DNA from 2 places in the Xanthomonas sp. CFBP 8443 genome. Region 2 is predicted to be linked to the other one. Evidence: riboswitches for the same ligand, from Rfam matches in the RefSeq annotation. Region 2 holds a riboswitch; the other holds the start of a gene.
The links. A riboswitch is a leader RNA that binds a small molecule or an ion and turns the genes downstream of it on or off. The one in region 2 is predicted to bind cobalamin.
Positions count from the first base shown of each region.

Region 1 (4,611 bases), 480 kb from region 2:
CCGATGCAGCGCAGGCCGTCGGCGGCGATCGCCGCGGCGCTGAGCCGGGCGTGGTTGAGGCAGCCCAGGCGCAGCCCGACCACCAGCAGCACCGGCAAGGCCAGCGCGCGCGCCAGGTCGGCCTGGTCCAGCGTCGCCGACAGCGGCGCCGCCCAGCCGCCGACGCCTTCCACCACCACCACGTCGGCCTGCGCGCGCAGACGCGCGAAGGCCGCCGCGATCGGTTCCAGCTCCACGCGCACGCCGGCCTCGGCGGCGGCCAGTTCCGGCGCCAGCGGCAGCGGCAAGGCATAGGGATTGAGGTCCGCGTAGTCCGGCCGCGGCGCGCTGGCCGCCTGCAGCGCCAGCGCATCCTCGTTGCGCCAGCCGTCCGCGCCGCGTTCGCAGCCGCTGGCGACCGGCTTCATGCCCACCGCCACCTGCCCGCGCGCGCGCAGCGCATGCAGCAGCGCGGTGCTGGCGACGGTCTTGCCGATGCCGGTATCGGTGCCGGTGACGTAGAAGGCGGGGAAGCGCATCGTCGCAGGATCCTCGGGGCCGCCACATGCGGCGCGGCCGCGCAGGATAGCCGGCGCCGTGCCGCCGCGTCAGCGTCATCGGCGATCTGCCCGTGCGCAAAGGGGCCATCGCGCCGATGCATGCGCCAAGGAACACGTGGGGCGCAGGTCGATCGCTGCCAGCGACGGCTCGGCCCATCCAGGCACGCGTCCGCTCTCCCTTGCGTCGGCCGTCTCCGCCGCCCAGGCCGCCACCGGCCGCTGCTAGACTCGTGCGATGTTCGCTTCCTCTTCGCTCACCGGCAGCAAGCCGGAACAGTACGCCCAGTTGCTCGCCCAGGCCCGCTCCCTGGTCAGCGGCGAACCCGACCGCATCGCCAATGCCGCCAACCTGGCGGCGCTGGTGTACCACGCGCTGCCGCGGTTGAACTGGGTCGGCTTCTACCTGTACGACGGCAAGGAACTGGTGGTCGGGCCGTTCCAGGGCCTGCCCGCGTGCGTGCGCATCCCGCTGCACAAGGGCGTGTGCGGCGCCGCCGCCAGCAGCGGCCAGACCCAGCGCATCGACGACGTCGAGGCCTTCCCCGGGCATATCGCCTGCGATGCGGCGTCGCGCTCGGAGCTGGTGGTGCCGCTGCTGCGCGACGGCGAACTGATCGGCGTGTTCGACCTGGACAGCCCGGACCTGGCGCGCTTCGATGCCGACGACCAGCACGGCCTGGAGGCGCTCGCCCAGGTCTTCGTCGACGCGCTGCGATGAGCACCGAGAAGCTGCGCAACATCGGCCCCAAGAGCGCGGCCTGGCTGCGCCAGGTCGGCCTGCGCACGCAGGAGGACTTGGCGGCGGCCGGCGCAGTGGGCGCATTCCTGAAGGTCAAGCGCGCCGGCTTCAAGCCCAGCCTCAACCTGCTGTACTCGCTGGAGGGCGCGCTGACCGGCTGCCACTGGCAGGAACTGCCCGAGGCACGGCGCACGCAGTTGCTGGCCGAGCTGGACACGGCGGCGGCGGCGCTTCCGGCGCAACGCGGCCTGCCGGTGGCCGGACCGGTGGCGACCACCCATTTCGACCGCGACGGCGACCATAGCGATACGCCGTATGCGGACTACGCCGACGACGCGTCCGGCGGCCATGCCTACGACGCCGAGCGCGACCGCGGACGCGACGACGACGGCCACGCCGGCGAGCGCGACGCCGACTGATCCGCGCGCCACGCCGCCGATCGCGTACAATCGCGCCGCTTCAAGGTGACCTGCCGGCCCCGGCCTGCAGGTTGAAACGGGAAGCCGGTGCGTCTTGCGACAAGGCCGGCGCTGCCCCCGCAACGGTAAGCGATCCAAGCTGACGACCTGCGCCACTGTGCAAACCGCATGGGAAGGCGTCGCCAGCCGGGAGTTCCGACTCCCAGATCGCCAGCCCGGAGACCGGCCTTGCAGTCCACTGGTTGCGATGCGGAGGGCGTCGCGGCGTGCCGCGCCGCGTCTGGCGCCGTCCGCTTGCACCTTCCGTTCGCGACTCCTTCGCCGTCACAGCGCGCAACCGCGCGCCGGAGTTGCCCCATGTCGTTCCGCCTGCTTTCGGTCGCGATCGCGTCCGCCCTGTCCCTGCCCTCGCTGGCGCTCGCCGCCGATGCCGCCACCGACCTGGACCAGGTCCTGGTCACCGCCACCCGCACCCAGATCTCGGTCGAGGACAGCGTGGTCCCGGCGCAGGTGATCGACCGCGCCGAGATCGAGCGCAGCCAGGCCACATCGCTGGCGCAACTGCTGCAGGGCCGCGCCGGCATCGGCGTGTCCAACCAGGGCGGGCTGGGCAAGCTGACCACGCTGAGCCTGCGCGGCAGCGAATCGGACCACGTGCTGGTGCTGGTGGACGGCGTGCGCATCGGCTCGGCCAGCGCCGGCCTGGCCGCGTTCCAGGACCTGCCGCTGAGCCAGATCGAGCGCATCGAGGTCGTGCGCGGCCCGCGCTCGAGCCTGTACGGCTCCGATGCGATCGGCGGGGTGATCCAGATCTTCACCCGCCGCGGCGGCCAGGGCCTGCAGCAGAACCTGAGCCTGGGCGCCGGCAGCAATGGCCTGCGCCAGGCCAGCGCCGGCTTCAGCAACCGCGGCGAGCGCGGCTGGCTGTCGGTGCAGGGCGGCTACCAGAACACCGACGGCATCAACGCCTGCAACGGTTCGGCCACCCTGTTCGCCGGCTGCTTCATCGACGAGCCGGACCGCGACGGCTACCGCAACACCTCGCTGAGCGCGCGCGCCGGCTATGCGCTGAGCGACACCCTGCGCATCGAAGGCCAGGCGCTGAACATCGACAGCCGCAACGAATACGACGGCGATGCGCTGTTTGCCGGCAACGAGGCTGACAACACCCAGCAGGTGTTCGGCGGCAAGCTCGACTGGACCCCGTCCGAGCGCGTGCACGTGGCCGCGCAGCTCGGCCGCAACACCGACCAGGCCGACAGCTACTACCACGCCGCCGGCAGCGACACGCGCAGCTTCGTCAGCACCTTCGACAGCCGCCGCGACACCGCCTCGCTGCAGGGCGACTTCGGCCTGGCCGAGGGCCACCTGCTCAGCGCCGGCGCCGACTGGCAGCGCGAGGAAGTCACCGGCAGCACCGCCTTCGACGTCGACCAGCGCGACAACACCGGCGTGTTCGCCGAGTACCAGGGCCGCTTCGGCGCGCAGCAGGTGCAGGCCAGCGTGCGCAGCGACGACAACGAGCAGTTCGGCCAGCACACCACCGGCAGCCTCGGCTGGGGCCTGGCGCTGGACGGCGGCTTCAAGCTCACCGCCAGCCTCGGCACCGGCTTCAAGGCGCCGACCTTCAACGACCTGTACTACCCGTTCTCCGGCAATCCGGAACTGAAGCCGGAGAAGTCCAAGAGCGGCAACCTGGGCGTGGCGCAGTACGCCGACACCTGGAACTGGACCTTCAACGTCTACGAGACCCGCGTCGACGACCTGATCTCCTACGACGCCGTCAGCTTCCTGCCGGTCAACGTGGACGAAGCGCGGATCCGCGGCGCCGAGCTGACCGGCTATGCGACGCTGGCCGGCTGGGAACTGTCGGCGCAGCTCAGCCACACCGATCCGCGCAACCGCAGCGACGGCGGCAACCGCGACAACTGGCTGGCGCGGCGCGCGCAGAACACCGCGCGGCTGGACGTGGACCGCGGCTTCGGCCCGGTCAAGCTCGGGGTGACCGCGTTCGGCAGCGGCCACCGCTACGACGACGCGGCCAACAGCGTGCGCCTGGCCGGCTACGGCACCGTCGACCTGCGCGTGGAATACGCGTTCGCGCCGGACTGGACGCTGCAGGCCAAGGCCAGCAACGTGTTCGATCGCGACTACCAGACCATCAACTGGTACAACCAGCCGGGCCGCGAGTACGCGGTGACGCTGCGCTACGCGCCGGCGGCGCACTGAGGAACGACGCGCTGCGCCGCACGGCGCAGCGCTTGCTACGACTGTGAAAAGCGCGGCGGCATCGACATCGACGCTGCAGCCCTTGTAGGAGCGGCTTCAGCCGCGACCGGGCTCTACCGGTAAAGCGTCGCGGCTGAAGCCGCTCCTGCAGGATCCGAACGCGCATGGCTGCTTCGTCAAAGCAGCGCTTTCGCGCATCGTCGCCTGTTCCCGCGACATGCCGCGCGCGCCCTGGATAATGACCGGCGTAGCCAGTCAATTCCGGGATCACCCATGCACATCTCTTATCGCGCCGCCGTGCCCGCCGACGCGGCAGACTGCATCGACCTGCGCGGCCGGACCCGTGAGAACGCGTTCTCGGCCGAACAGCTGGCCGCGCTGGGCATCACCGTGGACAGCTGGCAGGCCGGTATCGCCAACGGCAGTTTCCCCGGACATGTGGCCGAGGCGGGAGGCCGCATGGTCGGCTACTGCTTCGGCGATCGCGACAGCGGCGAAATCATCGTGCTGGCGCTGCTGCCCGCATGGGAGGACAAGGGCCTCGGCAAGGCATTGTTGGCGCGGATGGTCGAGGATTTCCGCGCATGGGGCTTCGCGCGGCTGTTCCTCGGCTGCGCGGCCGACCCGGCGGTGCGTTCGCACGGTTTCTATCGGCACGTGGGCTGGCGTCCCACCGGCGAGATCG
Region 1 covers NZ_CP102592.1:911,413-916,023, reverse strand. Annotated here, with positions in the region: gene bioD (dethiobiotin synthase) at 1-518, opposite strand, end outside; gene NUG20_RS03875 (free L-methionine (R)-S-oxide reductase MsrC) at 775-1,257, shown strand; gene NUG20_RS03870 (TfoX/Sxy family protein) at 1,254-1,697, shown strand; cobalamin riboswitch at 1,724-1,943, shown strand; gene btuB (TonB-dependent vitamin B12 receptor) at 2,055-3,926, shown strand; gene NUG20_RS03860 (GNAT family N-acetyltransferase) at 4,200-4,611, shown strand, end outside.
Region 1: another riboswitch for cobalamin. It lies ahead of btuB (TonB-dependent vitamin B12 receptor); the one in region 2 lies ahead of metE (5-methyltetrahydropteroyltriglutamate--homocysteine S-methyltransferase).

Region 2 (4,611 bases):
TCGAACGGCACGCGCTCGGCGCCGAGGATCTGTCCACCGGTGGACCGCTGGACCCGCCGCACCGCATCGGACAGCGAACTGCCGTTGTAGTCGCGCGCCCGGGCAGCATCGCGGGCCTGCGCCATGGCCGGACCCGGACCACGCTGCTGCGCCCAGCCATGGCCGGCAGCCGTGAGCGCGAACGCGATCACGACAGCGGTGCGGCAGCGGCGGAGAGTGGCAAGGGTCACGACAGGCATCCTAACGGACTGATCGGAAACGTTCAAAAGTTGTGAAACGGACCGCATGGCGACAGCGGCACGATTCTGCAAAATCGAGCCAAATTCTTGATTTTTCGGGGTGAATCCGATCTGAACTTTTCCGCTTGCGGCTGTCGGCGTTCAGGCAAATGAACTCCCATCGGCGCTCCTGACGGGCTGTCCCCGGCGCTGCCCGGCCCCGGTTGTGCACGGTCTGCCGCCCTCTCGGAGGGTGACACTGGTCGCCGCAACAACCTGAACAAAATAACTGAACGAGCGTCAAAAGGGAGCCAGCGGCATCGACCCAAACCGTATGGGAGGAAGCACAGGTCCCGGCAGGCTCAGACACTCGCAACCCTGCCAAGCCCCTTTACGCCGCGGCGCGCGCCCCGCCCTCGGTCGGCTGCAACGCCTGTTCCAGCAGCGCCCAGTCCGCGCCCGGCCGGTGCGCGCCCTCGCTGAGCGCCTGGCGGAACGCGCGGCCGCCCGGCTGACCGTGGAACAGGCCGAGCAGGTGCCGTGCGATGTGCTTGAGCGCCACCCCATCGGCCAGGCGCGCCTCGACGTAGGGCCGCAGTGCGCGCAGCAGCTCGGCGCGCGGCCGCGGCGTGGCGCCGGTCAGGGCCGCGTCCAGCCGGTGCAGCACATAGGGATCGTGGTAGGCCGCCCGGCCCAGCATCACCCCGTCGACCGCCTCCAGCTGCGCCTGGGCCGTCTCCACCTCGGCTAGCCCGCCGTTGAGCACGATCCGCAGCTGCGGGCGTTCGCGCTTGAGCCGGTGCGCCCAGTCGTAGCGCAGCGGCGGCACCTCGCGGTTCTCCTTCGGCGACAGGCCCTGCAGCCACGCGTTGCGCGCATGCACCACGAACAGCCCGCAACCGGCGGCGGCGACCTGGTCGACGAAGGCGAGGAAGACCGCGTAGTCGTCGTCCTGGTCCACGCCCAGGCGGCACTTCACCGTGACCGGGATGTCCACCGCCTGCACCATCGCCGCCACGCACTCGGCGACCAGCGCCGGCTCGCGCATCAGGCAGGCACCGAAGCGCCCGGCCTGGACCCGGTCGGACGGGCAGCCGCAATTGAGATTGACCTCGTCGTAGCCCCACTCCTGGCCGATCCGCGCCGCCTGCGCCAACAGCGCCGGATCGCTGCCACCCAGCTGCAGCGCCAGCGGATGCTCGACCGCATCGAAGCCCAGCAAGCGCGCGCGATCGCCCAGCACCACCGCATTGGCATGCACCATCTCGGTATACAGCCGCGCCGACGGCGCCAGCAACCGGTGGAACACGCGGCAATGGCGATCGGTCCAGTCCATCATCGGCGCAACGGACAGGCGCAGGGAAGCGGCGTAGCGCGCGGGCAGGTCGGAGGTCTGGAGCGGAAGCGTCATTGGGCGCGGCGGTGCTGCGCTGCCGCTTGCCGCGGGAGCGCCAGATCATTGGCTTTGGGATCAATAGCTTACACGTTCGCCGTGAACGTTGCCGGCCAACGTCGGCGAATTCACTTGGCGCTTGACCCGCCGCCGCATCCGGCCTATCGTGCGCTCGCCGAAGGTATCCATCGCTTCATTCGGATGAAGGGATGGATTTAAACGGGAATCCGGTGAAGGCCGGCGCCGCAAGCGCCTGCCCATTCCGGAGCTGCCCCGCAGCGGTGAATGGAAACGACCTCCGTCAATGGCACTGGGCCGGCGCATGCCGGCCTGGGAAGCGGCGGACAGTAGGCGCGCAGCCGGCACGGTGCGCTCGTCCATCAGCCCGAATACCGGCCCCGGCCGGAGGACCTGTGCGTCCTCCGATTCGACCTGGCGTCTCCGCGGGGAGGCGGCCGGAAGCCGTGCCGTGGCCCTGCGCCGCGCCGCGCTCTTCCGCCTGCCCGCGTGGCGCCGGTTCGCCCGCGGGGGCGAAGGTCGCTGGCGTGGCGGGCGTCCCGTGCGAACGGGCGGACGGCGCGCGGTTCCTTCGTTCCTCAATGCCCATGAACGCAATGAGGAAACGCAAATGACGATCGTGACCAACCTGGGCTTCCCGCGCATCGGTGCGCGGCGCGAGCTCAAGCGAGCGCTGGAAAGCTACTGGCGCGGCGACAGCAACGGCGCAAGCCTGCAAGACACGGCGCGGCAGTTGCGCCAGCGGCACTGGCGGCTGCAGGTCGAGGCCGGGGTGGACCTGCCGCCCAGCAACGACTTCAGCCTGTACGACGCGATGCTCGACACCGCGTTCCTGTTCGACGCGATCCCGCAGCGCTACCGCGCGCTGGCCGATGCCGATCCGCTGGCCGGCTACTTCGCGATGGCGCGCGGCACGCAGGAGGACGGCCTGGACCTGCACGCGCTGGAAATGACCAAGTGGTTCGACACCAACTACCACTACCTGGTGCCGGAACTGGCGCGGCGCCAGCATTTCCGCCTGCGTGGCGACAAGCCGTTGGCCGAGTTCCTGGAAGCCAAGGCGCTGGGCATCACTACGCGGCCGGTGCTGATCGGGCCGGTGACCTTCCTGCTGCTGTCCAAGACCGTGGACGGCAGCGACCGCTGGGCGCTGCTGGACAGCCTGTTGCCGGCCTACGCCGAACTGCTGCAGCAACTCGACGCTGCCGGTGCCGCCTGGGTGCAGATCGACGAGCCGGCGCTGGTGCTGGATCTGGACCTCGCCGCGCGCGAGGCCTATGGCCGCGCCTATGCGTTCCTGGCCCAGGCGCCGCGGCCGAAGCTGCTGCTGACCACGTATTTCGGCGAGCTGGGCGACAACCTGGAACTGGCCGCGTCGCTGCCGGTGGACGGCCTGCACGTGGACCTGGTGCGCGGCGTGGCGCAGTTGGACGCGGTGCTGCAGGCGCTGCCGGCCGACCGCGTGCTGTCGGCCGGACTGGTCAACGGCCGCAACGTCTGGCGCACGCCGCTGGACACGGCGCTGACCCTGGCGCGTTACGCGGTCGGGCATGTCGGCAGCGAGCGCCTGTGGCTGGCGCCGTCGTGTTCGCTGCTGCACGTACCGGTGGATCTGGAGCAGGAACAGCGCCTGGATCGCGAACTGCACGCATGGCTGGCCTTCGCCCGGCAGAAACTGCAGGAACTGCGCACACTGGCCGATGCGCTGCTGGAGCTGCCGCACGCGCAGACCGAGCTGGCAGCGGCGCGCGAGGCGCTGGAGACGCGGCGTGCGTCCGCGCGCGTGCATCGCCCCGAGGTCGCACGCCGGGTGGCGGCGCTGAGCGAGGATGCCGGGCGCCGGCAGTCGCCGTATCCGCAGCGGCGCGAGGCGCAGCTGGCGGCGTTGCGGCTGCCGGCCTACCCGACCACCACCATCGGCTCGTTCCCGCAGACCGCACAGGTGCGGCAGGCGCGCGCGCAGCACAAGGCCGGCAAGCTCGGCGATGCCGAGTACGATGCGTTCCTGGCCGCAGAGACAGAACGCTGCGTGCGCGCGCAGGAGCAGCTCGGGCTGGACGTGCTGGTGCACGGCGAGTTCGAGCGCAACGACATGGTCGAATACTTCGGCGAGCAACTCGACGGTTTCGCCTTCACCAAGCACGGCTGGGTGCAGAGCTACGGCTCGCGCTGCGTCAAGCCGCCGATCATCTACGGCGACGTGCGGCGTCCCGCGCCGATGACGCTGCGCTGGACCCAGTACGCGCAGTCGCTGACCGACAGGCCGATGAAGGGCATGCTGACCGGACCGGTGACGGTGCTGCAGTGGTCGTTCGTGCGCGACGACCAGGAACGCGCGCAGACCTGCCGGCAGATCGCGCTGGCGCTGCGCGACGAGGTGCGCGACCTGGAGGCGGCCGGCATCGGCGTCATCCAGATCGACGAGCCGGCGATCCGCGAGGGCCTGCCGCTGCGCCGCGCCGACTGGCAGGCCTACCTGGACTGGGCGGTGCAGTGCTTCCGCATCGCCGCGGCCGGGGTGCGCGACGCCACCCAGATCCATACCCACATGTGCTACTCGGAGTTCAACGACATCATCGAGGCGGTGGCGGCGATGGACGCGGACGTGATCTCGATCGAGACCTCGCGCTCGCGGATGGAACTGCTCGATGCGTTCGTGCGCTTCCGCTATCCGAACGCGATCGGCCCGGGCGTGTACGACATCCACTCGCCGCGCGTGCCCAGCACGCAGGAGATGGTGGCGTTGCTGGACAAGGCGCGCGCGGTGCTGGATCCGCAGCAGCTGTGGGTCAATCCGGATTGCGGCTTGAAGACGCGCGACTGGGCGGAAACGCGCAGCGCGCTGGAGGCGATGGTGGCCGCGGCACGGCAGCTGCGCGCGCAGCAGGCGCAAGCGGCGTAAGTCGGCGACGTAGGCCCACGATGCCCGGCGTGCTGCACGCCGGGCATCGCAACGGCAGGTGCCACGGCATGTCCGTTCGC
Region 2 covers NZ_CP102592.1:429,839-434,449, reverse strand. Annotated here, with positions in the region: gene NUG20_RS01710 (hypothetical protein) at 1-125, opposite strand, end outside; gene dusA (tRNA dihydrouridine(20/20a) synthase DusA) at 610-1,629, opposite strand; cobalamin riboswitch at 1,774-2,027, shown strand; gene metE (5-methyltetrahydropteroyltriglutamate--homocysteine S-methyltransferase) at 2,240-4,531, shown strand.